Regions from separate parts of the Planomicrobium sp. MB-3u-38 genome, predicted to be linked through region 4. Evidence: riboswitches for the same ligand, from Rfam matches in the RefSeq annotation. Region 4 holds a riboswitch; each other region holds the start of a gene.

Region 1 (9,117 bases), on a different contig from region 4:
AATTGTTCTGACCTTTTATCTGTTCAGGATGTTAATGAAGTTGGCTGCTGAAAATGGGGAAATGGGATTGTTTAATAGAACACAGCGTTTATTCAATATTTATATTCCCATAAATTTGCTTATGTTTGGTTTAAGTGCTGTCATGATAGCTTTTGTAAATGAAAGTATGCACATATTGGCATTTCTGCTGATAATCGTCTTGTTGATGTTAAATATCGCATTTATTATTCTTCTTATCGCTTTTCGAAAAGCCGTTAAAGATGAAAAGCCGCTTACTTTTGAATTGGGTGAAGGGAGTAAGGAAAAATGATGAAATTTTATATCGCTTCGAGTTTTGCCAATAAAGATAAGGTCAGAGAAGCTGCAAGTATTCTTAGAAAGGCGGGATACGTGCATACCTTTGACTGGACAGCGAATTTGCGTGCATCTTCGGTTGAAGATTTGGAGCTGTATGGAACGCTGGAGAAGAAAGCGGTGCTTGAGGCAGATTTTCTGATCGTTTTATTGCCAGCAGGAAAAGGCAGCCATATCGAATTGGGAATAGCGCTTGGACAAGGAAAAACCGTGTATCTTCTATCAGAAAGTGAAGAGCTGTTCGATTTTGAGGTTACCAGTACTTTCTATTACTTACCGGAAGTCAGGATACTAGTGGGAAAATTGAGAGACAATATCGAAACGGTCCAAAAATTCATAACACAGCAAAAAAGCGTCCGATGACAGTCATCGGACGCTTTCTGCATTTCATTTAAAAACGGGATTTCGGGACGATTTTAATGCTTTGAAAAGAAGTTGAACCAGGATGAAAACAGATGTTGAGGCCATACATGTGACAGCCAATAAAAAGAAGCTGTCGGCAAATTCCTCGTATTTGAAGGCCAAAGTCAGATAGGCGCCGTCTTCGAAGCCTGTTGGCTGATAAAAGAAAAGATGGTCAAGCAGGAGATCGAGTGTAGAGAAAAGCCAGCCGATTACGAATGCCGCAAAAATACGCATGCCGTGAGCCAGCATTTTTTCTTTTCGGTCTTCAGGAAACTTCAGCATTAGGGCCAGCAGTGCCGTACCAATGATTATAATCGGTATTTCCAATTGTTCTACATACATGGAACGGGTTAACATCAGACTTGTCAGGATCGCTGCGACTGTCATAGCGGCGAATAATTTTTTCATCCGGACCATCCTTTTCAAAAAGAAGTTATTTTCAGTATACAATAAAAATGAAAATTCCGAAAATAGGTCTTAGATTTTGTTATTATAATAGATTTAAAAAAAGAACACACCCGCAATGGGTGTGTTCTTATTTAAGAATAGTTTCGAGGACTTCCAGATTTCTTTCCATCAAAGTGAAGTAGGTTTCTCCATTATCGATATCTTCCTGCGTCAACACGCCCAGATTATGCATTTGGACAGCTTCCGCGCCGACTTCTTTCTGGACAACTTCTGTCAGATTGGACGAGACGTTCTGTTCAAAGACGAAGTATTCGATGTTTTTCTCACGCGCCATGTCGACGATTTCCGTCAATTCCTTCTGTGACGGTTCGTCCTGGCTGTTTAGGCCAGCTACAGCAACCTGTTCAAAACCATATGGTTCCGCTAAATAAGTGAAAGCTGCATGGGATACGAAAAAAGTATCCTTTGATACGCGTTCCTGCAATTGGCTGAATGATTCGTCCAATTGTTCGAGCTCTTCGATCAGCTCGGCGTGATTCGTTTCATAAACTTCTGTGTTATCCGGATCTTCAGCAATCAGCGAGTCTTTGATGGATGTTGCCAGCTGCTGGCTGAGTTGCGGCGACATCCAGATATGTGGATCTGTCGAGCCGTGGTCGTGGCCTTCATGATCGGCTTCTTCAGATTGCTCATCAAGTTCTTCTTGTTCATCCTCATGGGATTCTTCACCGTCATGTTTGAGCGCAGCATCCAATTGTTCATCCGTTATTGAATCCGCAAGTGCCGCAAACTTGACATCCTCACCTTCAAGCGTACTTTTCGCGCTGTCAATAAAACCTTCAAGTCCAAGGCCGATGTAGAACATAAGATCTGCTTCCGCAATAGCGATCATATCCTGCTGGGTGGGTTCAAAAGTATGTTCATTGGCTCCAGCCGGGTAGACGGATTTGACTTCCACTTGGTCTCCACCGATCCGTTCAGTGAAATAAGTGATCGGATAGACAGTCGTGAACACTTGTATTTTCGAACCGTCTGCCGGTGTATCGGCATTGTCTGCACCGGAATCGCCGCAAGCGGCCAAGAGAAGTATAAATATTAATAGTATAAAGAGAAATGTTTTTTTCATATAGATCCTCCAAAATGTAACGATTACGTTTTAATTACATTGAGTATCTTACCGCAAACCAAATTTAAACACAAGAAAAACCTCCAACTTATTTCTTTGGAGGCCATTCTTCAGGTACGAAATCAACGCCGCCTTTATTGAAAGGATGGCAGCTGAGTATCCGCTTAATTGCCAAGTATCCGCCTTTCAAAGCTCCATGTTTTTCGACGGCTTCGATGCCGTAATGGGAGCATGTCGGATAGAACCGGCAGCTTGGTGGTGACAGGGGGGATATGAACCGCTGATAGAAGCGGAAAATTTTAATCAGTATCATTTTCATGCAGGTCGCCTTCTTCATTCCATATGTTTGGGAACTCTTCATGTTTATTGTAGGGGCTTTAAAGGTATTAATAAAGTATAAGAACTTATTATATCGAATGGAGAGTGGATTTGGATGTCTAACGAATTAAATCAGGAATTGAACGTACAGGTCGCGACGTGGTCGGTGGTTTATACGAAATTACATAATTTCCACTGGTATGTAAAAGGGCCGTCATTTTTCACGCTTCATGTGAAATTTGAGGAACTTTATAATGAAGCTACAGCTTATATGGATGAAATTGCAGAACGCTTGCTTGCACTTGGGGGCAAACCGGTCGCAACGATGAAAGAGCAGCTTGACTTGTCTGTGGTAACTGAAGCGAGCAGCAAGGAAAGTGCTGAAGAGATGGTTGAAACCATCGTAAGTGATTATGATAAGATCATGGCTTCACTGAAAAAAGGCATGGAATATGCAGCTGAAGACGGCGACGATATGACAGAAGATATGTTGAACGCCATTCACCAGAACCTTGAGAAGCATTCATGGATGCTTTCAGCATTCCTTGGCGAAAAGAAGTAGAATAAAATTACACAAGCGCACACGTTACGAATTGTGTGCGCTTTTTTTATTTGTTCAGGAGTGAGACAGGATGGAATATACGGATTTGAATGGCTTCACTTGCCGGTTATCGTTTGAAAAGGATGCTTTTCAAGTGGAAAGCCGACACGTACTGATTATTGCGAAATTCAAAGGAAAGTGGCTGTTGACTGAACACAAGGAACGGGGGCTGGAGTTTCCTGGTGGCAAAGCGGAAGCAGGAGAAAGTTTGGCCGAAGCCGCCAAAAGGGAAGTATACGAGGAAACAGGCGCCGTAATTGATGAGCTTGAATGGTTTGCGGAATACTTGGTCCATAGCGAGCCGCCATTTTCTAAGACGGTATTTACAGGAACTGTTGCAGCAGTAGATGAAATTGATCTGATGGAAACGAATGGAGCTGTTCTGGTTGATAGTTTGGACTTGGACAGCGACTTCAGCTTTCTGATGAAAGATGAAGGAATGAAACAAATTATGGAGCGGGTGAAACTGGATGGAAAATGGGATGATTAAATCTAAAAGGATATATCCTTCACCGAACCCCCATGTGAAGCTGACGGAAATCGTTTATTGGTCGGAAGGCTTGAAAGTCAAAGGACTGCTTGCCGAACCCAAAAAACCTGGAAATTACAGCGGATTGCTGTACTTGCGCGGAGGCATCCAGTCCATCGGCATGGTAAGGCCGGCAAGGGCTGCCCAATACGCGGCTCAGGGATTTGTTGTCTTTGCGCCTTATTACAGGGGCAACAGAGGGGGAGAAGGGCGTGATGAATTTGCAGGTGCCGACCGCTGGGATGCGGTCCATGCAGTGGATGTATTGAAACAGTTCTGCAATGGGCATGTGCATCTGCTGGCATTTTCAAGAGGCGGCATCATGGCGCTGTGGACAGCGGTGCTGCGGGATGATATTACATCACTTGTAACATGGGCAGGCGTTACTGATACTGTTTTAACCTACAAAGAGCGACCGGATATGCGCCGCATGATGAAACGTATTTACGGTGGGACGCCGAATACCGCATTGACGGCCTATGAAGAACGGAATCCGCTGATGCGGCTTGAAGAAGCGACAGCACCGATGCTGATCATTCACGGACTGCAAGATGAAAATGTCTTGCCGGCGCAGGCTTATCTTTTGGAAGAAGCCTTAAAGCTGAATGATCATCCCCATGAAACCTGGTATTTCCCGGAATACACGCATTTCTTTCCACCAGCTGCAAACCGGAAGACAGTTGCGGCGTTAGCGCATTGGATGAAGGAGAAAGAACAGGAATCTGCAAATTAAAAAGCACATCCGGCAGGCTGCCGGATGTGCTTTTGCTTATCAATTATTCAATGGTCCGCCTTGAGCGCTGATGTCAGCTGATACGGAACCGAATTTCTTGAAGTTATCCTGGAATTTCTGAGCAAGCTCCTGTGCTTTCGCATCGTAAGCTTCTTTGTCAGACCAAGCATCGCGAGGGTTAAGAACCTCAGTTGGCACGCCAGGGATTGCCTGTGGAATGCTGAGTCCGAAGACTGCTTCCTGTTCAGTCTGAACGTCGTTCAATTCGCCTTTGATCGCTGCGCGGACCATAGTACGTGTATAAGAAAGTTTCATGCGGTTGCCGACGCCGTATGCTCCGCCAGTCCAGCCCGTGTTTACAAGGAAAACTTCCACTTCATGTTCATCGATTTTATTGCCGAGCATTTCTGCGTAGACAGTTGCATGCAATGGCAGGAAAGGTGAACCGAAGCAAGTCGAGAACGTCGCTTCCGGAGAAGTGATGCCGCGTTCTGTGCCTGCCAGTTTTGATGTATATCCGCTAAGGAAATGATACATCGCCTGTTCTTTCGTCAGTTTGCTGATAGGAGGCAATACGCCGAATGCATCAGCAGTCAGGAAGACGATCGTTTTCGGATGTCCAGCCATTGAAGGGTGGATGCTGTTATCGATCGCATCAATCGGATAAGCTGCACGCGTGTTTTCAGTCAATGAACCATCATCGTAATCGGGAATGCGTGTTTCCGGATCAACGACAACATTTTCAAGGACAGATCCGAAACGGATTGCATCGAAAATCTGTGGTTCATTTTCACGTGAAAGGTTGATCGTTTTAGCGTAGCAGCCGCCTTCGATATTGAAAACGCCGTTATCAGACCAGCCGTGCTCGTCATCACCGATCAATTTGCGGTCCTGGTCAGCCGAAAGCGTCGTTTTCCCTGTTCCGGACAAGCCGAAGAACAAAGCAACGTCGCCTTCCTGTCCAACGTTAGCGGAGCAGTGCATCGGCAAAATGCCTTTTTCAGGAAGAATATAGTTCATGATTGAGAAAATGGATTTTTTCATTTCGCCGGCATATTCAGTTCCGCCGATCAAAATTACTTTCTTTTCCATGGAAACGATGATGAATGTTTCGGAATCAGTGCCATCGACAGCCGGATCAGCTTTGAAAGTCGGTGCATAAACGACAGTGAACTCTGCGTCATGGATTTTCATTTCATCTTCTGTCGGACGGATGAATAATTGGTGGGCAAATAGATTATGCCACGCATATTCGTTGATCGTCTGGATATGAAGGCGTGATTCCGGGTCTGCCCCTGCGAATCCTTTAAAGACGAAAAGTTCTTCTCTTTCTTTCAGGTGCTTCAGCACTTTTGCATATAGGTTCTCAAAAACCTCAGAAGAAATCGGACGGTTTACTGTACCCCAGTCAATTTTATCTTTCGAAATATCTTCTTCTACCATATACTTATCTTTAGGCGAGCGGCCAGTGTATTTACCCGTTTCGGCTTTGACTGCGCCTTCGCGCGTCAAAATTGCTTCTCCACGTGAAGTGGCTGCCTCCACCAATTGTGGAACCGACCATTGGACATTGACGTTGGGGCCGTTTAAAAGATCTTTCAAATCGCTTGCTAAGTTAACTGAGTTCATATATGTACCTTCCTTTTCGGTTATTCCCAAGGCATTGGGGAAGAGTTATATTCGAACAATAGTATAACACATTAACTCGATTAGTCTATACTAATAACCCGTAGGAATTGAAAATTAATCATTTGTGCATAATTAATACCCGAAATGGGATGTTTTCATGCATCTAATGCGAATAAAATATAAAAAACGTTGACATCATTTAACCAATTCCGTATGATGAAAAATTGAACGGATACTCTTATTCCGAGCTGGTGGAGGGGGCAGGCCCTATGAAACCCGGCAACCTGCTGCATAGATGCAGCGCTGGTGCCCAACCTGAAGCAAGGCTCACAGGCCTTGGATGATAAGAGTGAAAGGTGCTTATGATGATTTCTCCTTTCCTCATTGAATGATGAGTGAAGGGATTTTTTTATGAATCGCCCTTAATCCTCGTGTACAAAGGCCACAACGGCTTGAAGTTCAATCCAGAATGTTTGGAACGGACTTGACATGGGAAAACGAGTACCGTATCAATTTCGAGAGCAATCTCGCAGGATATAAGGAGGAACATTTTTTGACAAACCGTCGATTATTCACATCAGAATCAGTAACAGAAGGACATCCGGATAAGATCTGTGACCAAATCTCAGATGCCATCCTGGACGCGATCCTCGCAGAAGACCCTAATGCACGAGTAGCGTGCGAAACTACCGTTACTACAGGACTTGTTCTTGTAGCAGGGGAAATTACAACAAACACATACGTGGACATCCCGAAAGTGGTGCGCCAGACTGTTAAAGATATTGGTTATACACGCGCGAAATACGGCTTTGACTCTGAAACAAGTGCGGTATTGACTGCAATTGATGAGCAATCGCCGGATATCGCTGCAGGAGTGAACGTGGCTCTTGAATCCCGTGAAGGCCAAATGACGGATAAAGAATTGGATGATATCGGAGCAGGAGACCAAGGTTTGATGTTCGGTTACGCGAACAATGAAACCGAGGAATTGATGCCATTGCCGATTTCATTGGCACATAAATTGGCTCGCCGTTTAGCAGAAGTCCGCAAGGAAGAAATTCTTCCATATCTGCGTCCTGACGGCAAGACACAAGTTACGGTTGAATATGATGAAAACGATAAGCCGCTTCGCGTGGATACTATTGTTATCTCAACACAGCATCATCCTGAAGTAACGCTTGAGCAAATCCAGCGCAATATTAAAGAATATGTCATTGATGAAGTCGTTCCGGCTAATTTGCTGGATGATGAAACAAAATATTTCATCAACCCGACTGGCCGTTTTGTAATCGGTGGACCTCAAGGAGACGCGGGTCTTACTGGCCGTAAAATCATCGTTGATACTTACGGTGGTTATGCACGCCACGGCGGCGGTGCATTCTCCGGTAAGGACGCGACGAAAGTTGACCGTTCCGGTGCATATGCAGCGCGCTATGTAGCGAAAAACATTGTCGCTTCAGGATTGGCTGATAAATGTGAAGTGCAGCTTGCTTATGCAATCGGTGTTGCACATCCGGTTTCGATTTCAGTTGATACATTCGGCACAGGCAAAATCAGTGAAGACCAATTCATCGATCTTGTCCGCAATAATTTCGACTTGCGTCCGGCTGGCTTGATCAAGATGCTTGATCTTCGCCGTCCGATCTACAAGCAGACTGCAGCTTACGGCCATTTCGGCCGCACAGATGTGGATCTTCCTTGGGAGCGCACTGACAAAGCAGATGCCTTGAAAGAACAATCAGGAATTTAATGAAATCAAAAACCCGCACAAGCCTCATGGCTCGTGCGGGTTTTATTATTTCTGAAGCGATTTATAATAAACGGCTTTCTCGGCGTATTCACGAACAATGCGTTCCATGTCGGCGATGTCTTCTTCGTTGAGATCCCGGATGACTTTAGCGGGGCGCCCAAATGCCAGTTTGCCTGGCGGAATGACTTTTCCTTGCGGTACGAGGCTTCCGGCTCCGATAAATGCACCTTCGCCAATTTCAGCGCCGTCGAGGATAACAGATCCCATGCCGATCAATGCATTTTTGCGGACGGTGCAGCTATGGAGCGTCACCTGATGTCCCACTGTGACATTGTCTTCGAGAATCAATGGGTTATTGGGGCTCTGGTGCAGCATGCAGAGATCTTGGATATTCGTTTTATTGCCGATAACGGTTGGAGCTACATCTCCGCGGACGACAGTATTGAACCAGACGGATGATTCCGCGCCGATTTTTACATCGCCGGTGATGGTAGCGTAATCAGCAATAAAAGCTGATGGGTCTATTTGCGGGTGTTTGTCTTTGTATGGGTAAATCATGGTAAAACTCCTTTAATCAAGATAAGATATCTTTAATGGTAGCAAAACCTTTTCAAAGGTCAACTTTAAGATCTGATATTACTAGAAGATAGATTAAAGGGGGCGTTGGCAAATGTGGAAATGGCAGGCTGAAGGCCAGTCGAAGGCAGTGATTGTAATCATTCACAGTGCATATGAACATCATCTGCGCTACGCCTGGCAGATCAAGGAATGGAGAAGTTCAGGGTTTGAAGTGGTGATGGGTGATTTGCCCGGCCACGGAAAAAACGGGACGATTCAAAAAGCACACACTGAATCATTCGAAGCCTATGAAAAGGCGGTCAGTGAAATGCTGGATGTTGCAATTGAGCTTGAGATGCCGGTGTTCATTGTGGCACATGGTTTGGGAGCTGCGTTGGCCATCAATTATTTAAGCAAACATTCCCATGAAGTTGCCGGTGCTGTATTTACATCGCCATGGCTCCATTTGCTGAGAACACCATCCAAATTATCCAGCGCTTTATCCGGGGTACCGAAACTTACTTCACAGATTAAAATAAAACACGAAATTACAATTGAAGATCTTACCCGGAATCCTGAAGTGATCGAACTTGAAAAGGACGATGAATTATATAAACCGCTGATATCGATCGGCTGGTACCGCGAGTTGCAGGCGTATATGAAACAAGCTGTTAACGGGAAACAGACTTACCCTGATATCCCGACA
Region 2 (4,261 bases), on a different contig from region 4:
AGATAAAATGAATTTTTACATATTTCATTTCTGCCGAAAGAAGGGTTACTATGGCGAAATTCACAATGCTGATCGGCCTTCCGGGAAGCGGCAAAACCACCTACGCCCGCAGCCTGCTTGAAGGAAACGAAGATTGGGTCCATCTCTCTTCCGATGAAATCACGAACCGTAGCCGCCTGCCCGGCGAATCCGTCGATTACCAAAATACGTTCGAAGAAATGTATCAGCAGACATTCCACCATTTAGAAAACGGCTCCAATGTCATTTACGATGCAACAAACCTAGCATCCAAAAGAAGACGGAGCATATTGAACCGGATCGAAAAATTCGAGGCCGAAACAGAAGCGATCATCTTCCTCACTCCCCATGCTTTACTGAAAAAACGCAATAGTAAGCGGCAAACTGTCGACCGCGTGCCCGGCCATATAATCGAACGTTATATCCGCGCATTCCAGTTGCCGAGAAAAGATGAAAATTTCGGCTGGATCCGCTTCCTATCAATGCCACCCTATAAAGAAATAAATCCGGAACAGCTTAAGACGCAGGCCCTTTTATTTGAGGGTCACGAACTGTTTTTCAAAAGCTTTGAAGAAACCAGACCTATGGCAGAGACTGCAGAAATGCGTGCCTTGCTGCAGCAGAACTATGGAATCATTCGAGAAATATCAAAAGAAGTCAGTGACTTTGAGGAGCAGGAATTGCTGTCGTGGACCATCCTTTTGCATAACATAGGCAAAGCTTATGTCCGGAAAAACTTGCCGATTGAACAGGATAATTTCTATGGCTACGAACATGTCAGTGCCTACCTCGCTTATCAAATCCTCTTATCACTTCAATTCCCTCTGCGATTCATTTACGATGTTTTATTGCTGATAGATGAATTTGAAATCGGAAAAGAATTAAAACGGGGAAAAGTGAAGCGGCGCGTTGGTTTGGAGAATTATGAGCGGTTGGAAATGTTGTGGAGGATTAGCGTTTGAGTTGAGCGGTCCAAAATTTATTTATCAAATATTCTTGCATTTTCTATCAACTTGTTTTATTGTTAAACACATCAACTGACAACTAACTTAATAATCTATTTCTTATCAAGAGAGACGGAGGGATTTGGCCCTGTGATGTCTCAGCAACCTGCCCGCAATGGCAAAGGTGCTAATTCCAATAGGCGCGAGCCTAGAAGATGAGAAGAACAGATCTCTTTTGAGGGGCTTTCTTCTTTATTGAAGAAAGCCCCTTTTCTATTGGAAAAGGAGCTCTGTCAAAGGAGGACTTAAAAATGACCGACCGCTTAGAAACGAAATTTATCCATTCCGCCGGTGTCGATTCGAAGACCGGCGCCGTCAATGTCCCGATTTACCTGTCGTCGACGTTCCACCAGCAAAGCATCGATGAGTTCGGCCCTTATGATTACAGCCGCTCCGGCAATCCGACGCGCCAGGCGCTGGAGGATACAATCGCAAAACTCGAGAACGGCACACGGGGATTCGCTTTCGCCTCAGGCATGGCCGCTATCTCGTCGGCTTTCATGCTGCTGGAATCCGGCGATCATGTATTGGTGTCAGAAGATGTGTATGGCGGCACCTACCGCTTCATCACGGAGGTGCTGGGTAAATTCGGAATCGATCATTCATTCGTCAATATGACGGACCTCGATGAAGTCGCGCGGGCTTTCAGGCCAAACACGAAAGTGATCTACATCGAGACCCCGTCCAATCCGGTGATGAACATAACCGATATCGAAATCGCCGCCAAACTCGCCAAAGCGAACGGCTGCCTGACGTTTGTCGACAACACATTCATGACGCCGCTGTTCCAGAACCCGCTTGATCTCGGCGCGGATCTTGTGCTTCACAGCGCGACGAAATTCCTGTCCGGCCACAGCGATATCGTTGCAGGACTCGCCGTTACAAAAGACACGGCACTCGGTGACCGCCTCGGCTTTATCCAAAACTCCTTCGGTTCGGTCTTAGGCGCACAGGATTCCTATTTATTGATTCAAGGAATCAAAACGCTCGGCGCGCGTCTCAAGCAGTCGAGTGAATCCGCACAGAAAATCGCTGAGTTCCTGCATCGCCATCCGGTTGTCGAAGAAGTTTATTATCCGGGCTTCTCCTTCCATCCCGTCAATCCGATCCAGCAGCGGCAGGCAAGCGGCTATGGTGCAGTCCTATCATTAAAGCTGCCGGACAAAAATTCGGCGCGCATCTTCAAGGACGCCTTGCGGATTCCGGTTTTCGCCGTCAGCCTCGGCGCTGTCGAAACGATTCTGTCGTATCCGGCGACCATGTCGCACGCCGCGATGCCGAAGGAAGAACGCGAGAAACGCGGCATCACCGACGGCCTGTTCCGTTTCTCCGTCGGCCTCGAGCACACCGACGACCTGCTCGAAGATCTGGAGCAGGCACTGGAGAAAGTCCGAGTGAAAAGCAAGCTCAGCATTGCGAACTAATCTATACGCCAAATAAAAACTAAAATCAGAAAGCAGGAATTCCCCATGACAAATCCAATCACAGAAACAACAAAAACAGCGGTAAAAGCACCTTTCAAGGCAGATCACGTCGGCAGCCTGCTGCGTCCGGAAAGCATCCATCAGGCAAGAAAAGACTTTAAAGAAGGTGTTATCACGGCAGAGCAATTACGCGAAATCGAAACGACAGAAATCAAGCGCATCGTCGACAAGCAAATCGAAGTCGGCTTGAAAGCCGTCACTGACGGCGAATTCCGCCGCACATTCTGGCACACCGATTTCATGGCTGGCATCAACGGCTTTGAAGGCTATACACCGGAACATGGCTATAAATTTAAAAATGTAGAGACCGAAGCTTACGACGTACGCAATATCGGCAAAGTCTCATTCAATGGAAACCATCCTTTCATCCAAGACTTTATTGAATTTAAAGAGATTGTCGGCGACCGCGCCATTCCGAAACTGACGATTCCAAGTCCGAACCAGTTTTTCAATCAGGGCATCCGCGACGAAAACATCTATCCGGATATTGAAGACTATGCAAAAGACGTCATCCAGGCTTACCGCGACGCTTTCAAAACCTTCTATGATTTAGGCGCACGCTATATTCAGATTGACGATGTCTATATCGCCGGGCTGTCAGCGCCGGGAATCCCGTTCAACGACGGCAAGTATAATCGAGAGTTTTTGATCGACCTCGCGCTGCGCGTCGCAAACGGCGTGCTTGAAGGCAAGCCGGAAGATCTTGCGGTAACCACTCACCTCTGCCGCGGCAATTACCAGTCCGACTGGGCATTTGAAGGAAGCTACGCGCTGATCGCACCTACCCTTTTCGCTAAAGAAAAAGTCGACGGCTTCTTCCTCGAATACGACGACGACCGCTCAGGCAGCTTCCAGCCGCTCGAGCACATTCCAGCTGGCGGCCCGCGCGTTGTGTTGGGCGTCTTCACTTCGAAGAACGGGGAGCTTGAAGATAAGGAAGTCATTAAAGCACGTGTCGCGGAAGCCGCACAGTATGTGCCATTACAGCAGCTCTGTATCAGCCCGCAATGCGGTTTCGCGTCAACCCATCATGGCAATAAACTCACAGAAGAACAGCAATGGGAGAAGTTGCGTTATATTGTGGAAGTTTCTGAAGAGATATTTGGAGAGTGAAATAATGAAGAAGGCAAGCGCTGGGTGCGCTTGCCTTTTTTTTTGTGGTTATGATTTTTTTCGGTTATTTATATAGGTTTCAAAGTGTTTTGATATTTTTCCCATTACTCAATTTCAAGATGGCTATCTATTTAAATCAGCATTATGCCAGTTACAATCAATCCAATTGTACCGAACATTAAATACAAATAACCAAGAACAAAACTGTTCCTATTCTTTGATTTTTTGAATTTTAAATAATACAGTCCAAATGAAATAATTATGATAGTCAGTAGCACGGTTATTAGTTCAAAGATTATCAAATTTACCCTCCTATCTCTTTACAGAGAGAAATAATAAGCTCTCGCTTTATTTACATGACCATGTATTTTGACCATTGCATCTAAAGCCGATCCATAAGCACCTAACGCTGCTAACCCTGCAGCTAGCGTACCAGCGCCTGCAGTAGGAACAGAGAGAATAAACGACAACCAAGAAAGTCCAGTCGCTGTAAGTGAAGAGCCAATAAATCTCCATTCCAAGCTATTTATACTTTCTACTTGTGATCGGAAATAAGATAATGTTTTTGAGTTTTGAGAAGTACGAGTAACATTTTTGTAGTAATAATTAGTTAAAGACTCTCCCTTAGGTCTTCTTAATTGC
Region 3 (9,117 bases), on a different contig from region 4:
ATCCCGGAGGATGCTTTTAACCTGTTTGGATATGGAGCATGTAATTTACTGTCGTTTCTCTTAATCAACCGGGACTACAGATCCGCCCCACTCTTCTAGAATGAAATCCTGGATTTCTTCTGATTTAAGTGCCTCTACCAATGCTTGTACTGCTTCATTGTCTTCATCACCTGAACGGACCGCAATGATATTTACGTACGGTGAATCTGAATCTTCAAGTGCAATAGAATCTTCCTGCGGGTTGATGCCTGCGTCGATCGCATAGTTGGAGTTGATCAACACTGCATCACCTTCGCCCTGTTCATACATTTGCACCAATAATGCTGCTTCGTAATCTGTTTCAAATTGCAGATCTTTAGGGTTTTCAACAATATCGCTTACTTCAGCTTTTGTTTTATCGATGTCATCAGCCAACGTGATCAAGCCTTGTGCTTCCAACATGGAAAGGATACGCCCGTGGTCAGCCACTGAACTGCTCATTAAAATTGTCGCGCCTTCCGGAAGCTCTTCAAGTGAATCATATTCCTGGGAGTAGACGCCGATTGGTTCAATATGGATACCGCCGGCATTTGCAAAATCATAGCCGTGCTCTTCCATTTGAGATTCAAAGTAAGGGATATGCTGGAAATAGTTTGCATCGATTTCGCCTGAATCCAGATCTTCATTCGGGAAGATATAATCCTGGTACGTTTCGATCTCCAATTCGATTCCCTGTTCTTCAAGAATCGGCTGGACCTGTTCCAAAATTTCCGCGTGCGGCACATTTGATGCACCCACTTTGATCGTGCTTGTTTCGCCTTCTCCAGATCCGCCGTTGCTTGAGTCAGTGCCAGCTTCATTGCTGTCGCTGCCGCATCCTGCTAAAGCTAATGTTGCCAATAAAGTTCCTGTAAGTAGTTTTTTCATAGTGTGTAGTCTCCCTTTTCTCTGTAGTTGTATTTCTTATGTCAACGAAATTTCCGTTATCAACGTTTGTCTGCTTTTTTGGTTAATGCGTCACCTATAAACTGGATGATAAATACGATGATCAGAATTAGAATGGTTGCCATCAATACGACATCAGGACGGCTGCGCTGAAAACCATCCAGGAATGCAAGCGTTCCGAGTCCGCCGGCACCGATGACGCCAGCCATAGCTGTATAACCGACCAAAGCAATCGAAGTGACTGTAATCCCTGAGATCAAAGCAGGTTTTGATTCCGGCAACAGGACTTTACGGATAATGGTGCCTGTTGTTGCTCCCATTGAACGAGCTGCTTCAATGACGCCTTTATCGATTTCCTGGAAAGCGATGAGTACCAGACGCGCATAAAACGGCGCCGCACCTATAATCAGTGCCGGAAGTGCAGCGTTCGGTCCACGAATCGTGCCGATCAGGAAGCTTGTAAAAGGAATCAGCAAAATGATCAGGATGATGAATGGTATGGAGCGGAAAACGTTCACGAATACCCCAGTGAGCCAGTTAACGATTTTATTCGCCCATAATTGCTTTGGCGCTGTCAGAAATAAAATGATGCCAAGTACAAGTCCGATGATGAACGTAAATAATGTCGACATTGCTGTCATATAGATTGTTTCAAGTGTCGCTTCCCACATCTTGTCCCAGTCGACATTCGGAAATAATGACTCAATCATTTGCCATCACCTCCGCCTGTACATTTTCCTGATTGAGAAAGTCGAGGGCCTGACGGATATCAGCGTCCGTGCCTTTAAACTGTAAAATCAATGTTCCATATGCTCCCCGCTGTGTATGTGATACTTTCCCTTGGACAATATTGACTTCCACAGGGAACTTCCGGATCAGCTGTGTCAAGATCGGCTGCTCTGCCTGTTCGCCAACAAACACCAACTTCACCAATTCGCCTGTCGGATACAATTCACGCAAATGCTTGATGGTTTCGCTCGAATCCTCCGACTCTGTGACTTGAGCCACGAAGCGTTTGGTGATTTCCTGCTTCGGCGTCTGGAAAATCTCAAGTACGTCACCGAGTTCCACTACTTTGCCGCCTTCCATCACTGCCACACGATGGCAGATTTTCCGGATTACATGCATTTCGTGAGTAATCAGCACAATAGTTAAGCCGAGCCGTTTATTGATATCAACCAATAAGTCCAAAATAGCGTCGGTTGTTTCCGGATCCAGAGCTGAAGTGGCTTCATCGCACAGCAGCACTTCAGGATCGTTTGCCAATGCGCGGGCAATACCGACGCGCTGCTTCTGTCCACCGGACAATTGTGAAGGATAAGCATTTTCACGGCCTGCCAAGCCTACCAATTCAACGAGTTCCTTTACCTTTTCCACTCTCTTAGCTTTTGGAACCCCGGCGATCTCCAGCGGAAATTCAATATTTTCCTGCACTGTACGGGACCATAGTAGATTGAAATGCTGAAATATCATACTAACTTTTTGGCGTGCCTTACGCAATTCGGCGCCTTTAATATCGGTTATTTTCTGACCGTTGATGTCGACAGTACCTGAAGTCGGTTTTTCCAGACCGTTCAGTATGCGGATCAACGTACTCTTGCCTGCACCGCTGTAGCCGATGATCCCGAAAATTTCCCCATCGGCAATGGTCAGATTAACGTCATCTACAGCTGTCAATGCAGTCTTGCCGACATCAAATGTCTTCGTCAATTGCTTTAACTCAATCATTGCTACACTCTCCCACTTCAAAATAAAAAACCCTTCCGCTCAGAAATGAGCAGAAGGGCACACGCAAAAATATATACGTCAACCGTTCTCTCATCTTCCAAAGCTTTCGCTTTGTGTGACTTGGCACCATTTCATTTTCATGACGGTTGCCGGGCTTCACAGGGCACTTCCCTCCACCACTCTTTATAAGAGTTACGTTATTAAGTTTGTTGTTCAGGATATTAATTTATCACGGCTTGTTTTATACGTCAACAATTTTTAACTTTTCATAAATATAAGGTACGGAATGGAAGGCATACACCTTTTCTTTCAGCTTGCCGTTTTCTGTGATCAACAGGCATGGCACGCTTTCGACTTCATATAAAGAAGCAATTTCCTGCACATAATTCAAGTTAGCCTTGCCGATAGACAAATCCGGCATCGCAGCGACAACTACTTCGAGCATTTTCGAAGCCAGCTGGCAAGTCCCGCACATAGGCGTATAAAGGTAATAAGCCGCCAGCTTATTGGTGTTTTTGGCTTTGCTCCATTCTTTATGGTTCCATTCTTTCATATATCTTCATCCTTCGGCTAATAGGTTATTGACCCGGATATTTGCTGCAATCAGAACATCCGTCAGTATACGGAGAGGCGTGGTGGCCACTTCCTTATAGCTCCGGTCGATATAAAAATGCCGGGCTTCCGGAAACTCACGTTTCACCAATTTCCTCAGCTTTTCACCTGATTTATCTGCATCGACCAATACGATGATATCCTGTCCTTCAAAAGGCAGCAACAGTTCTTCAAGCCTTGTAGCACTTACTGTGCCATTTGTGCAAAGAATGGTCACGTTCTCCGCAATGAGCGGCGCAATCCTGTTCTTATCCGATATCCCTTCAACTACGATCACTTTGTCCATTATCCAACACCCCGCTGATTAATTGGAATAGAGAGCATGTTGATATCTATTTATATTATATACCCGTTTCACGCGAATCAATTGATTTGCCTGGCGTTGCTATTACAGAGACGGAGAAGGATTGATGAATAATAAAAACTTATAAAAAAAAGCGCCGAAAAACAGGCGCTTACTGGAACTTACTCGTTTGTCATTTCTTTGTATTGGTCAGCATCCATCAATTCGTTCACTTCATCTTCAGAAGGAGCTTCGATGACTACCATCCATGCTTGCTCGTATGGAGATTCGTTAACGAATTCCGGGCTGTCTTCAAGTTCAGAGTTGACTTCAACCACTTTACCGCTGACTGGAGCGTAAAGTTCCGATACCGTTTTAACAGACTCAACGCTGCCGAATGGTTCGTTTTTCTTCAGTTCGTCGCCGACTTGCGGCAATTCGACGAATACGATGTCACCAAGTTCAGCCTGTGCGAAATGAGTGATGCCAATGCGTGCTTTACCATCTTCAAGTTTTACCCATTCATGTTCTTTTGAATAACGAAGTTCTTGTGGTGTGCTCATCCAAACGCCTCCAAAATATGTAGTAGCTTCAATTTCAGTTTGACATATTACCTGACCAATTACAAGATTGCACATTGCTTAAGACCAGGTATTTTTATAAGTCTCTTCCTTGAACCCAAGCGTCGCCATTTGACCGTCCCATGCAATCGGGCGCTTGACCAGCATGCCGTTTGAAGCAAGCAGCGTCAGCTTTTCATCTTCGGACATTTCAGGGAGCCTATCCTTCAATTGAAGTTCACGGTACTGCTGGCCGCTCGTATTGAAAAACTTCTTCAAATCGATTCCGCTGGCATCCACCATCTTTTTCAACTCATCCTTTGTAGGCGGGTTATCAACAATATGTATTTCCTTGAAGTCCACCCCGTTCGCGGTCAACCACTTTTTCGCTTTCTGGCAAGTGCTGCATTTCGGGTACCAATAAAAATCCACCATATTTAAAACCTCCTTCTTATGACCATTCTAGCAAAGCTCTGCTATACCGGCGAATAAAAAAGAGCCGCCAAAAGTTGGCGGCCCTTCATAAGATCTTTTAAACTACGTATTTTTCAACATCGATCAACTTAACAGCAGCTTCGCGTTTTTTAGCGATGACATTGTATGGAGTTGAACGAGTCAATTTGCGTAACGCTGAAAGCATCATGCGCTGGTTGTCGCCTTCAATTGCAGCGATCAAAGTTTCCTTCGCATCCTTTTCGATCTTATCGAATGCTTCCTGGCAATAGATTTGCGTATAAAGAAGTTTTTGCTTCGCTTTTTCTTCACCTGAAGCAGCGATCGCTTTTTCAGTACGCAGAACTGCAGATTCCATCGCGAATACATTGCTGACGATATCAGCGATGTTCACAAGAACTTCCTGCTCCTGTTCCAATTTCGTACCGTAAGTTTGAGCAGCAAGTCCAGCTGCAAGGATCGCGATTTTCTTCGCGTTGCCTACCAGGTATTTTTCCTGAGCCAAAGCTTCAGTGCCGACTTCTTCCGGCATCATCATCAACAACTCTTCCTGAAGTTTTTGAGCGTGCTGCAATAATGGCAATTCGCCTTTCATTGCTTTACGCAGCAATGTACCCGGAACCAGCAAACGGTTGATTTCGTTCGTGCCTTCGAAAATACGGTTGATGCGTGAGTCACGGTAGATGCGCTCGATTTCATATTCTTGCATGAAGCCATATCCACCGTGCAATTGAACGCCTTCATCAACGATAAAGTCCAGCGTTTCCGTACCGAAGAATTTATTCATTGAACATTCAACCGCAAATTCTGCGATAGAATCCGCAACCAGTTTACCGTTAGCATGTTCTTCATCCGTAAAGCCGCTCATGCGGTCCTCGAACAAACCGACAGTGCGGTAAACCGAGCTTTCAAGTGCGTATAATTGTGAAGCCATCGTCGCAAGTTTTTCACGAGTCAGGTTGAATGATGAAATAGGTGTTTTAAATTGCTGGCGCTGGTTCGTGTATGGAATCGTGATTTCCATTGCGCGTTTGGAAGCTCCGATTGTACCTACTCCCAATTTGTAACGTCCGATGTTCAGGATATTGAAGGCAATGATGTGTCCACGGCCAGCTTCTCCCAACAGATTTTCAACCGGTACTTCTGCATCTTCAAGGATCAATGTACGAGTTGAAGATGATTTAATCCCCATCTTCTTCTCTTCCGGTCCTACAGAAACGCCTGGGAATTCGCGCTCAACGATGAATGCAGAGAACTGCTCCCCGTCGATTTTAGCGTAAACTACGAATACATCCGCAAATCCAGCGTTTGTGATCCATTGTTTTTCACCGTTCAATACGTAGTGTGTGCCTGCTTCGTTCAACTTGGCAGTCGTTTTAGCGCCAAGTGCATCCGATCCGGAGCTTGGCTCAGTCAATGCGTAGGCAGCAATCATTTCACCAGTTGCAAGGCGTGGAAGATAGCTTTGTTTTTGTTCTTCATTACCGAAAAGAACGATCGGCAATGAACCGATGCCGACGTGGGCACCGTGAGTAATCGAGAAACCGCCTGCTTTGGACATTTTTTCAGCAATCAAAGCTGAAGCTATTTTATCGAGACCCAAACCGCCGTATTGTTCAGGAACGTCTGCACCCAATAGGCCAAGGTCGCCTGCTTTTTTCAAAAGGCGTACAGAATGTTCGAATTCGTGGTTCTCAAGATTTTCAACCACAGGCATTACATCAGTGTTTACGTAATCTTCCGTGGACTTGGCGATCATCTTATGTTCTTCTGTGAAATCCTCCGGTGTAAATACGCGTGAAAGATCCGCGTCTTCAATTAGGAAACTTCCGCCTTTGATCAATGTTTTTGATTCTGACATTTTATATTCCTCCTATTTTATAAAGCTTTTCATTTAGACGAATAATACTAGTAACCGATATTCCGCAAAACAGCTTCGCTTGCCTGGGGGCTTGCGCTGAGCTAACTCGGACTCGTTGCACTTCGCCCGAGTGGATCTCAGCACTTCGCTCGAAACACAGTTGGCAAGCCAACTGTGTTTCTATTCCCTTGGGCGTCTGCGCTGTTTTGCTTCATATCTCAAGAGATTTCTCTCAGCAAAGGCGCGGTTCAGGAACAGGCGAATGCCGACCGGAGCAGTAAGACGAGTGGTCTTCTCGGCTTATTGCGGGAGGCGAGGTTCGCCATACGAAGATGGCGCATCCTTTGCGACGAGCAGTGCGCAGGAGCATAATCTTTGCCATGTCCATAGCGCCAAAGCGGTATATAAGTCATTTCATTAGTTCCACGAATAAGAAAGACTACAGCATTTCAAAGACGCCTGCTGCGCCCATTCCTCCGCCGATACACATTGTAACTACGCCGAATTGTTTGCCTTGGCGTTTCAGTTCACTCAGCATACGGATTGTCAGGATGGAACCGGTTGCACCCAGTGGGTGTCCAAGTGCAATTGCTCCGCCGTTCAAGTTGACTTTATCGATGTCGATGTTCAGTTTTCTGATGACTGCAAGTGATTGTGAAGCGAAAGCTTCGTTCAATTCCCAGACATCAATATCATTGATCGATAAGCCAGCTAGTTTCAAAGCTTTCGGAATCGCTTCAATCGGACCGATTCCCATTACTTCCGGCGGCACGCCGCCTGTAGCGAAAGAACGGAATTTCGCAATCGGTTTGAGGCCGAGCGCTTCCGCTTTTTCACGTTCCATGACAAGCAATGCTCCTGCGCCGTCGGATGTCTGTGAAGAGTTCCCTGCTGTGACGGAACCGCGTGCAGAAAATGCTGCGCGCAATTTGTTCAGTGTCTGAACAGTTGTACCGTGGCGGACGCCTTCATCCATTTCAAACATGAAAGATTTTTCCTGGTATTTATTGTTTTCATCTACATATCTTTTCGTAACTTCAACAGGCACGATTTCTTCATCGAAATGCCCTTTCTCAATGGCAGCTGCCGCTTTTTCATGGGAGCGCACCGAGAAAGCGTCCTGATCTTCACGGCTGACGCCGTATTGAGTAGCTACTTGCTCAGCTGTGTGGCCCATGCTCATGTAATACTGAGGAGCTGTTTCAGCTAATTTCGCGTTTGGACGGATGACATTCCCCATCATCGGCACCATACTCATCGATTCAACACCGCCGGCGATGATCGCTTCAGCGTGTCCAACCATGATGCGTTCTGCTGCATAGGCGATTGTCTGCAAGCCTGAAGAACAGAAACGGTTGACTGTTACAGCCGGTGTCGTATCCGGCAAGCCTGCAAGCGCTCCGATGTTACGGGCGATGTTCATGCCCTGCTCGGCTTCCGGCATTGCACAGCCCATGATCAAATCATCTATCGGGCCGTCGTATCCGCCTGCCCGTTTTAATGTTTCCCGTACAGCGAGTGCGCCGAAATCATCCGGACGCACCGATGCAAGAGAACCTTTTTTCGCTTTTCCGACCGGTGTTCTGGCACTGGCCACGATTACTGCTTCGCGCATATTTTTTCCTCCTTTAATATCTTTCGATCAGTTGCGTAACGGTTTGCCTTTAACCAGCATATGCTGCATGCGCTGCTGCGATTTCGGCTGTGCCACTAAGCTAAGGAACGCCTGGCGTTCAAGGTCAAGCAAATATTGCTCATCGACTTTTGTGCCATAAGGAACTTTTCCTCCCGATAGGACAAACGCCAATTTCTGGGCGATTTTCAAATCGTATTCGCTGATATAGCCTGACAGGAACATACCTTCCGCTCCTAGCAATAAAGTCGCGTATCCCGGTTCACCGGTTACAGGCACTTTTTCGCGTTTAGGTGCCTTGTAGCCATTTTCATACAAGGACAATGCCGCCTGTTTCGCATCATAGATCAGATGGTCGCTGTTGACGCTGATGCCATCCACAAAGTTCAGGAAGTTATTTTCACGCGCTTCTTCCGCAGAAGTCGAAACTTTTGCCATCGCGATTGATTCGAAAACTTTGCTTGCAACATTCTGCAAGTCGAAGTCGATGCCATTCGGCATACCTTTCAAGTGTTTCATATAAAGTTCCTTGTTTCCGCCGCCGCCAGGAATCAGCCCGACGCCCGCTTCAACCAAGCCCATATAAGTTTCCATTGAAGCCTGGATATGTGCAGCTGGAAGAGCCACTTCCGCTCCGCCGCCAAGTGCCATTCCAAATGGTGCCGCTACTACAGGTTTTGAGCTGTATTTGATTTTCATCATTGCGTTCTGGAATGTTTTGATCGTGAAATCAAGTTCGAAAATATTATCGTCCTGAGCTTCCATTAAAATCATGCCGAGGTTTGCACCGACGCAGAAATTTTTGCCCTGATTACCGATGACAAGCCCTTTGTAATTCTTCTCGACTTCATCAATCGCAAAATTGATCATCTGCATGATATCAAGACCAATTGCATTTGATTGTGAATGGAACTCCAGAAGCGCAATGCCATCACCGAGGTCGATCAGGCTTGCACCTGAGTTCGATTTGATGACGCCGTGTTTTTTCTTATAGCGTTTCAAGTCGATCACTTTTTCATTGACCGGAACAGCTTCGTAATCGGAACCATTGAAGAAATGAAGA
Region 4 (9,117 bases):
TGTGTTCATTTGTTACACTATCCCTCAAAACGCCGGTGATGAAAAGCTTTTTATACACAAAAAATCCCGGAAGCCGAAGCGATGCGCTTCTTCACCGGGATTCTTTTCATTTAATTGAATGCTTTCAGCTCTGAACGCTTTCTTCCTGATAAACCGGCACCCATCCTTCAGTCGTCACGAAGATGCGAACAGCGACCACTTTGCGGTCATCGGCAAGCGTGAAATAATGCGTGATGTTTTCCGGTACCGAAATCAAATCGCCCGGTGTCAGGTGGACTTCGAAAAAGCGCTCGTCTTTGCCCTGGATGATGAAAACGCCGTGGCCGCTGACGATATAGCGGACTTCGTCGTCTGTATGGATATGTTTGCGCTGGAAGTTCTTCAACAGTTCATCCAGTTTCGGGTTCGAATCTGAAAGGGAAATGACGTCAGCCGCTTTATAGCCGCGACGCTCAGAGATATCGTCGATTTCCGCTTTGAACGCTTGCAGGATCTGTTCTTTCTCGTCATCGCTCAAATCGAATTTTTCACGGAGCGGTTCCGGCAATTTATTGATGTCCCAGTGTTCATAGACAACTTCCTGCTGCTCCAAAAATGCTGCGACTTCGTTTTGCGCTTCGATCGTTTCGTCTGTACCTTGAATTTTGATGATTGCCATTAATAATCTTCCTCTCTGATTGGGTTTATTTTATTTGAAGTAATGCCAATTGATATTGAAATAAAAACTCGCTGGCCTCCAGCAATTTCTTCGCTTCAAAAGCGTCTTTGCCCCATACGGTGATGCCGTGGTGGCGGATCAGTACAGCGCCTTTGTCGGCTGTCAGGTGTTCTTCGAAATCTTCCGCCAGCCGCGGGATATGGGCGTGGTTGGCGATGATCGGAATGGACAAGACAGCATCTTCATCCCATAAGCCGAATGCTTTGATGAGTTCCTGTCCTTTGAAATCGATTTTGCCGTCGCGTCCATAATGTTCGGACAGGACGTTATTGGCAACGGTATGGACATGTAGGCTGCAGCCGGCACCGGTTTTATTGTAGATGGCGCTGTGCAACAACGTTTCGGCGGAAGGCTTGAGGTGGGTGGCTTCGACCGGCTCGCCTGCCGCATCGACGAGGAGGAAATCCTCATCGGTCCGTTTGTACTTATCCTTGCCGCTTGCTGTAACCAGGAACTGGAGCGGCGCATCATTCACTTTGATGGCGAGATTGCCGCTTGTGCCCATGAACCAGTCGCGCCCGGCAAGAACGTCTTTAACGTCCGCCAGTTCATTCCATTTTTCCTGCAGCTTCGTCAATGTCTGTTCTGTCGTCATGACCGCACACCCAATTTCGCATCGATGATTTCTGTAACGTCTCCGAAATTCTCGAAAGGCTCGTAAGGGATGTTCAGTTCCTCGCATTTTTCAATGAGGAAATCGCGGGCAATGACAAGGTCGGCATATTTTGCCGCCTGCAGATCGGTGATCGAATCACCGATGACAATGCTCGTGCCGCCGTCCGCGAGAAGCTTCCGGATAATCGACGGCTTGCAGCAGCCGCAGCCTTGGCTCGCGCACTTGTCGTCGCAACCGTGCGGGAAATCGATCCGGATGGTATCGCCCGAGAAATCCGCTTCATTGCAATAAATGCCTGCGAACGGTCCGAACGGTTCAAGCAGCGGGTAGACGAAAAAGTCGATGCCGCCGCTGACGATATAAAGCGGGATGTTGTGCTGTCTCGTATAGTTGACGAAATCCGCAAAGCCTTCCCGGATCTCCCCCTGCTCGAGCACGTATTCGATGACTTCATCCTTTTTGGATGATGGCAATAAAGAAAACATCTTTTTGACACCTTCACGTATGGAGATGGTCTGAGCGAGAATCTCGTCTTTGATCGGTTCCCAGCCCGGCGGATTGAAATGCTTCATGATGGCGATTAAATTATCGTTGGTTGTGATTGTGCCATCAAAATCACAAAAGATGATTGGCTGTTTCATGATTACCCCCATAATTCCAAAGCTGTTTTTAATTCTGGCTGCTGTTCACTGGCGTCTTCCAGGCTTTGCTGTTGCAGGACGGCATCGACCGCCTGGCGGAATGCTTTGCCGCCGCCCGCCGCGCCGTCGGGATGTCCGTGGACGCCGCCGCCTGCGTTAATGATGCTGTCGATGCCGAAATCGTTGATGAGTAACGGCACAAGTCCCGGATGGATGCCGGCGGATGGCACCGGAAACGTTGGTTTCAACAGGCTTTCATTCGTTAACTGTTCGCCGAGTTCTAGTGCCGCTTCCTTCTCCATGGCAACACTGCCGTAAGGGGAGGGAAACAGCGAGAAGTCAGCGCCGGCGTAGCGCGTCAATTTGCCGAGCGCGAGCGGTGCCGCGACGCCGTAGAACGGAGAAGAAGTGAACGCACCGCTGAACGCCGGATGTGCCATGAGCGGCAGAGCGATGTCATCGTCTTCTGCGAGTTCCTGCAGCACATCGAGTCCGTAGGCATGAACATTGAACAGCAATGCGTCAGCACCGAGTTCACGGGCTTTTCGTGCCTTGTCGCGTAATTGTGATGTGCGGCCCGACAGGTTCACCGCGTAAAGCGTGCGGTGGCCGGTTTCGGCATAGACTTCGTGCAGAACTTGTTTTGCAGCTGTGATGCGCTGTTCAAAAGGCGTCAGCGGATTGTCGAACAGGATTTCGTCGTCTTTGACTAGATCAACGCCCCCAAGCGCCTGCTGTCTGAGCTGTGCCGTTAGATAATCGATGTCCCGGCCAATCACGCCTTTGAAGATGCTCATAACGAGCGGGCGGCCATGGACATCGAGCAATCCACGGATGCCGTCGATGCCGAAACGCGGTCCCGGAAATTCTTGGAGCAGACCTTCTTCAAAATCGAGATCCAATAATCTCACTTCACCGTCGAGCGACAGTTTGCCGAAAACGGTGGTCAGAATTGCCGGCAGGTCCGCTGAGAAATTCGCGCTTGGATAGGAAACTTTGATATGTGCTTTAATTGCATCGGGCGTGAGGGGGTGAGGGCTTTGTGGAAATTCCTCCACCGACACCACATGGCCTTTATGTTTTTTCAATTGCTCCTGCTCGAGAAGCGGCAAGTCGGTCCACGACCCGATCGTGAGCCCAAGCGCGATGCCTTCCGCCTTCTTCTCAAAAGACCCCGCTTTGCCGTATACCTGATAGCTCGCTGTCAGTCTGCTCATATGTGACACTCCTTAAGTTCTTTTCATGAAAAATAAAAAACCTCTTCAAATAAGAAGAGGTTAAGGGCGTTAACGACTTCTTATTTCTCAGCCACACGTTCTGGCTGCAAGAATTAGCACCGTGTCCATCGCTGGACCGGTTGCCGGGCTTCGTAGGGCTTGTCCCTCCACCTGCTCTAAATAAGAATTGATATTCGGTTGGTTGTTGCAATAAAGTAATTCTGATTATTCCACGTGCGAAGAATTCTGTCAACAGGGAATTGTGAGAAAGTTTTTTGAGAGAGATGCCAATGGTAAAACTGCATAGTGGGGAGTGAGCGGCTTACCGCTCACGGACCCAGCAGTTTGCACAGCAAACTGTAGGCAATCAGGGGTTTTAGATTTGGTTTGGGCGGCGAAAGGGCTCCGGACAGTAAACAGGCTGATCCGGACAGTATTTTCGTTTTGCGGACAGTATTTTGAGAATGCGGACAGTATTTCAGTGTATCCGGACAGTAAATCCTTAATTTGGAAATAAAGATTGAGAAATGAATTTGGAAAGTAAAGTGGCTGTTTTGGAAAGTATTTTGGTCAAATTGGAAAGTATTTAAAGTGAATTGGAAAGTATTTTAGCTATTCTGGAAAGTAAATCCTTAATTTGGAAATTAAGCTTGCTTGGAAATGAAAAATCAGTAGCCCGGCGAGGCAAATTCTATCCAAAATCGAGAATTTCACCTGAATTTGTCCTCAGAAAACCCCGAGTCCCTCAACCGGCGGCCATTTTCACCAAAAAACAGGTGAAATCACGACCGAAATCTGCTGTCACTTCAACAAGACACACCAAAAACAACCCAAAACCACCATAAAAGAATCGAAAAGCCTTCGCCGCCAGCGAAGGCTCATTTCAAACCCACAAACCCAGGAAGTTTCCGCCGAGCGGAAAACTTCCGCTAAAAGGGACTTAGTTTTTATTTGAAGTAAAGGGGGAGGTGCAAAAGCAGCCTGTCTAAACAGCAGTTCTTTCATAAGAGCATACAAAACGTGGCGAGCAGCCATTTTGCAAATTGAAAAATAATTCAAAACTTCTTGTTGACAGTCTATTCTGAACCGTGGTAGGATTCATCTCATAACAAAAACCGCATATAAAACTTAGTACTCTTATCAAGAGCAGGCAGAGGGAAATTGGCCCTATGACGCCCAGCAACCGACCGTAATACCTTCGTGAGAAGGGGCGCTTTATGCGCCGGGATGAACATCCCGCAAGGCACGGTGCTAATTCCACCAGAAATTTACTTTCTGGAAGATAAGAGGCATGGAACCTCTTAATTCTGCGCCTCTTTCTTAACGGAAAGAGGCGTTTTTATATTGTAATTCAGGAGGAAAAAACATGACAACTACAGCAGTATCCACATACCACGCATTGACAGAAGCAGAGGCCATCGGTTTGGCGGCGGGACTTTTTCCGGCAGGAGCAGGTCTGGAATGCCGGGAGATCGGCGATGGCAATTTGAATTACGTATACCGGGTAAGTGACCGGGCAAGCGGCAAAGGCGTCATCATCAAGCAGGCGTTGCCTTATGCCAAAGTGGTGGGCGAGAGCTGGCCGCTGACCTTGAAGCGTGCGGCGATCGAAGCTGCGGCGTTGCGTAAGCACGGTGAATATGCGGTTGGCCTGGTGCCGGAAGTGTATGGCACCGATGAAGAATTGGCGTATACGATCATGGAAGACCTGTCCCATTTGACGATCGCCCGTGAAGGCTTGATCCAAGGAAAAGAGTATCCTAAGCTTTCAAGCGATATCGGGGAATATCTGGCACAGACTTTATTCCATACATCGGACTTCGCGTTGCATCCGTTTGAGAAGAAGCGGCTGGCCGCTGAATTTTCCAACCCGGAACTTTGCAAAATCACGGAAGACTTGATTTTCACGGATCCATTTTTCGATTACGAGACAAATGATTTCGAACCGGAACTTCGGCAGACGGTCGAAGGCATCTGGCACAATGACCGTTTGAAACTCGAAGCGGCGAAATTGAAGCGCAGCTTTTTGACGGAAGCGGAGGCATTGCTTCACGGCGACCTCCACACCGGCAGCATTTTCGCTGATGACGATGAAACCAAGGTCATCGACCCGGAATTCGCTTTTTATGGACCGATCGGCTTTGACGTCGGCTTGTTTATTGCCAATCTGATTGTACAGGGCATCACGCGGAACGGCGATGGCCGCGGCTCAATCGTCGGCCATATCGAAAACGCGTGGCAGGTATTTGAAACACGCTTCACGGAGCTTTGGGAAAATGAAGGCATTGAAGATTTCAAAAGCGTTCCGGGTTACCGCGAATCCGTTCTCGACAAGATTTTCAAAGACACGCTCGGTTTTGCCGGCTGTGAATTGATCCGCCGCACCATTGGCTTGGCGCATGTCAAAGACCTGGACGGTATTGAGGATGCAGAACAGCGTATCGAATCCAAAAAACAGGCTCTCCGCATCGGGGAAAATTTAATCTTAAAACGCAGCGAACTCACATCGATTCAGGATGTGACAGCGCTTTTGAAGGAGCTGTAAAGCATGGCAATCCCATTATCAATCCAATGGATCAACAACCAATTGATTATTCTCGATCAACAGAAACTTCCGCATGAAACGGAATATATCGCGCTGAACACAATCGAAGATGTCTACGATGCGATTATTACAATGAAGGTCCGCGGCGCACCGGCGATCGGCATAACAGCGGCTTACGGTTTGGCGCTGGCTGCCCAAAAGCATGACACGGAAACGCTGGAAGTATTCCATCATTTCGTGAAAAAAGACGCGGTTTACCTGGCGTCTTCGCGTCCGACGGCAGTCAATCTGGCGTGGGCAATCGGCCGGCTGCAGCAAGCGATCCAATCAGCCAAAACGGTTGCAGCGGCAAAAGCGGAAATTTTAGCGGAAGCGAAACGTATTTATGAAGAAGACGAGGAAGCGTGCCGGACGATCGGCGGTTATGCGCTCGATCTATTGGAAGGCCGTTCGAGAGTCATGACGATCTGCAACGCGGGCTCCATTGCGACAGCGAAATATGGCACCGCGCTCGCGCCGTTTCATCTCGGCAAGGAATTGGGGCGTGAGTTCGAAGTCTTTGCCTGCGAAACGCGACCGGTATTTCAAGGGTCGCGCCTGACGGTTTGGGAGCTGCAGCAGTCCGGTGTGGATGTGACGCTGATCACTGATAGCATGGCGGCGCACACGATTGGGGCGAAAGGCGTTGAAGCGATCATTGTCGGCGCTGACCGCATTGCGGCAAACGGAGATACAGCCAATAAAATCGGTACCTTCAACCTGGCGATTCTGGCAGCGGCCTATAAAATCCCTTTCTATGTGGCGGCACCGGCATCAACGTTCGATTTGCAGATTCCAAACGGCAAAAACATCCCGATCGAAGAGCGATCGGCGAAGGAAATCACGCATATTGCCGGACAGCAAGTTGCACCGAACGGCACAAAAGTCTACAACCCGGCATTTGATGTGACGCCGGCGCAGTACATTACGGCAATCATCACGGAAAAAGGCATCATCCATCCGAATTATGAACGAAATATACCGGAACTGTTTTTGACAGTTAAGTAAGTTATATAGTCGATATTCCGCAAAACAGCTTCGCTTTCCTGGGGGCTCGCGCTGAGCTAACTCGTGCTCGTTCCACTTCGCCCGAGTGGATCTCAGCACTTCGCTCGAAACGGAGTTGGAAAGCCAACTCCGTTTCTGTTCCTCTGGGAGTCTCCGCTGTTTTGCTCCATATCGTTAGAAACTTCTCTCAGCGACGGTGCGTTTCCGGACTGAGCGGAGCAATAAGACGAGTGTTCTTCTCGGCTTATTGCGGGAGCTTTGTCCATAGCACCGAAGCGGTATTCATAGTGATTACAACAAAAATATTGCAAGTTAAGAAGGAGAAAACTCATGAAAAAACAATCATTTTTAATAATCGCGGCTTTATTGTTCATCAGTATTTTATTGGCGGCGTGCCAGCCGAAAGGCGAGACGGTGACGGAAGCGGAAACGGATTCGGATAAAAAGTCGGAAGCCTCTGAACATCCGCTGGCGGGCAAGGAAGTGGCATTGATTTTGCAGCAGAATCTCGGAACGTTTTCGGCGCAATACATAGCCGGAGTCGAAGAACAGGTTGAGAGCTTCGGCGGCAAAGTGACCGTGTTCAACTCTGAAGGAGACCTGGCGAAAATGGCATCCAATTTGGATGCCGCCATCAACCAGGGAACAGATGCAATCCTGATTGACCACGGAACGAAAGAGGCGTTGAACCAAGGCGTCGAAAAAGCGGTGGAAAAAGGGATTCCGGTTGTAGCGTTTGACGCAGGAGTTGATGTGGAAGGCGTGGTTTCGCTTGAACAGGGAGATCAGCTGATGGCAGAACAGACGTTAACGAAGCTGGCTGAAGACCACGACGGCGAAGCGAATATCGTAAAAATCTGGACAGCAGGATTTGCCCCGATGGAACGCCGCCAAATCGCTTATGAGCAATTCTTGAAAGACAACCCGGGCATCAAAGAAGTTGCGGCATTCGGTGCTGCCACTCAAAATACAGCGCTTGATACACAAGCGCAGATGGAAGCAATCCTGAAGCAATACCCGAACGAAGGCGACATCACAGCTGTTTGGGCGGCTTGGGATGAATTCGCGAAAGGCGCTGTCCGTGCCATCGAGCAGGCAGGGCGCACAGACATCAAAGTCTACAGCATCGACATGAGCGATGAAGATTTGCAGATGATCCAAAAAGACGGCAGCCCGTGGGTGGCTTCGGCAGCGGTCGACCCGACAGATATCGGACGCATCCAGGTGCGTTACGCGTACCAATTGATCAACGGTGAACAGCCGGAGGAGAAAGTGGTGCTGGAGCCGGTTTTCATTGATGCCGGTGAGCTTCCGGACGAAACGGTGACAACTGAAACGTTGAGCGAGCACATCGAAGGATGGGGAGCGAGCGAGCAAGGCTATACCGACGATCTTCGTGAACTGGAAGGGGAATAAAGGATTGGAGCCGTCCTCGGAATTGGGCGGCTCCTTTCGGCGAAAGGAGGGTGCAGAAGTGGCACAATTACTGGACATGCAGGCAATCGGCAAACGATTTGGCCATGTAACGGCGCTGGAAAACGGCCAGCTGGAACTCGAAAAAGGTGAAGTTCACGCTTTGCTCGGTGTAAACGGAGCGGGAAAAAGCACGATGATCAAGATCCTTTCAGGAGTATACGGCCAGGACAGCGGCGAAATCAGGCTGGACGGGGAAGTCATTTCCCTGCGTTCACCGAAACAAGCCAAAGAACACGGCATTTATTGCGTTTACCAGGAAGTCGATACGGCCATTGTTGCGGATCTGACGGTCGCGGAAAATATCCTGATGGACAGTTTTGCAGCAGGCGGCAATTTCCTGTTGTCGAAACAGAAGATCAACAAGCAGGCGAAAGAAGCGCTGGTCCAATTGCAGTCGGAGGAAATCGCCGTAACTCGAAAAGCAGGCACGCTCACTTTGGCGGAGAAACAGCTGGTGCTGATCGCCCGGGCGCTCGTGCATTCGGCAAAGCTCATCATCTTCGATGAACCGACAGCGCCTTTGTCATTGACGGAATCGGACAAACTGTTTTCAGTCATCCGAAAATTGAGCAGCGAAGGCGTCGGCTGTGTATTCATTTCCCATCGGCTGCCGGAAGTATTCGAAATCAGCGACCGCATCACTGTGATGCGCGAAGGGAAATGGGTAAACACTTTCGTTACGGCAGAGTCTGATTCCGAGCAAATTATCGAAGCGATGCTGGGTGAAACGCTCAGTCATGAACTGGAGTACCAGACGCATGCGACTGGCGAGAATCTGCTGGAAGTTCGGGGGTTATCGGACAGCGGCAAGCTGAAGGATATTTCATTATCCGTGAAAGCCGGTGAAATCGTCGGGA

The links. A riboswitch is a leader RNA that binds a small molecule or an ion and turns the genes downstream of it on or off. The one in region 4 is predicted to bind S-adenosylmethionine.
Region 1: another riboswitch for S-adenosylmethionine. It lies ahead of metK (methionine adenosyltransferase); the one in region 4 lies ahead of mtnK (S-methyl-5-thioribose kinase).
Region 2: another riboswitch for S-adenosylmethionine. It lies ahead of metC (cystathionine beta-lyase); the one in region 4 lies ahead of mtnK (S-methyl-5-thioribose kinase).
Region 3: another riboswitch for S-adenosylmethionine. It lies ahead of CXF70_RS14865 (methionine ABC transporter ATP-binding protein); the one in region 4 lies ahead of mtnK (S-methyl-5-thioribose kinase).

What each region holds. Positions count from the first base shown of each region.
Region 1 covers NZ_PJBO01000075.1:11,245-20,361, forward strand. The annotation lists gene CXF70_RS15865 (hypothetical protein) at 1-310, shown strand, start outside; gene CXF70_RS15870 (group-specific protein) at 307-717, shown strand; gene CXF70_RS15875 (hypothetical protein) at 742-1,167, opposite strand; gene CXF70_RS15880 (metal ABC transporter solute-binding protein, Zn/Mn family) at 1,295-2,293, opposite strand; gene yidD (membrane protein insertion efficiency factor YidD) at 2,382-2,612, opposite strand; gene CXF70_RS15890 (Dps family protein) at 2,727-3,173, shown strand; gene ytkD (RNA deprotection pyrophosphohydrolase) at 3,244-3,702, shown strand; gene CXF70_RS15900 (alpha/beta hydrolase family protein) at 3,683-4,474, shown strand; gene pckA (phosphoenolpyruvate carboxykinase (ATP)) at 4,514-6,103, opposite strand; SAM riboswitch class I at 6,339-6,453, shown strand; gene metK (methionine adenosyltransferase) at 6,657-7,853, shown strand; gene CXF70_RS15915 (gamma carbonic anhydrase) at 7,899-8,411, opposite strand; gene CXF70_RS15920 (alpha/beta fold hydrolase) at 8,524-9,117, shown strand, end outside.
Region 2 covers NZ_PJBO01000010.1:114,100-118,360, forward strand. The annotation lists gene CXF70_RS05605 (AAA family ATPase) at 51-980, shown strand; SAM riboswitch class I at 1,080-1,184, shown strand; gene metC (cystathionine beta-lyase) at 1,274-2,446, shown strand; gene CXF70_RS05615 (5-methyltetrahydropteroyltriglutamate--homocysteine S-methyltransferase) at 2,492-3,619, shown strand; partial or broken gene CXF70_RS18120 (geobacillin-26 family protein) at 3,940-4,261, opposite strand, start outside.
Region 3 covers NZ_PJBO01000071.1:119,919-129,035, reverse strand. The annotation lists gene CXF70_RS14875 (MetQ/NlpA family ABC transporter substrate-binding protein) at 61-906, opposite strand; gene CXF70_RS14870 (methionine ABC transporter permease) at 966-1,634, opposite strand; gene CXF70_RS14865 (methionine ABC transporter ATP-binding protein) at 1,627-2,652, opposite strand; SAM riboswitch class I at 2,740-2,844, opposite strand; gene CXF70_RS14860 (thioredoxin family protein) at 2,894-3,205, opposite strand; gene CXF70_RS14855 (toprim domain-containing protein) at 3,212-3,550, opposite strand; gene gcvH (glycine cleavage system protein GcvH) at 3,730-4,110, opposite strand; gene CXF70_RS14845 (arsenate reductase family protein) at 4,189-4,542, opposite strand; gene CXF70_RS14840 (acyl-CoA dehydrogenase family protein) at 4,640-6,421, opposite strand; gene CXF70_RS14835 (acetyl-CoA C-acetyltransferase) at 6,861-8,036, opposite strand; gene CXF70_RS14830 (3-hydroxyacyl-CoA dehydrogenase/enoyl-CoA hydratase family protein) at 8,064-9,117, opposite strand, start outside.
Region 4 covers NZ_PJBO01000001.1:91,598-100,714, forward strand. The annotation lists gene CXF70_RS00535 (1,2-dihydroxy-3-keto-5-methylthiopentene dioxygenase) at 125-658, opposite strand; gene CXF70_RS00540 (methylthioribulose 1-phosphate dehydratase) at 684-1,313, opposite strand; gene CXF70_RS00545 (2-hydroxy-3-keto-5-methylthiopentenyl-1-phosphate phosphatase) at 1,310-1,975, opposite strand; gene mtnW (2,3-diketo-5-methylthiopentyl-1-phosphate enolase) at 1,978-3,192, opposite strand; SAM riboswitch class I at 3,270-3,379, opposite strand; SAM riboswitch class I at 4,327-4,481, shown strand; gene mtnK (S-methyl-5-thioribose kinase) at 4,559-5,737, shown strand; gene mtnA (S-methyl-5-thioribose-1-phosphate isomerase) at 5,741-6,784, shown strand; gene CXF70_RS00565 (sugar ABC transporter substrate-binding protein) at 7,115-8,200, shown strand; gene CXF70_RS00570 (sugar ABC transporter ATP-binding protein) at 8,277-9,117, shown strand, end outside.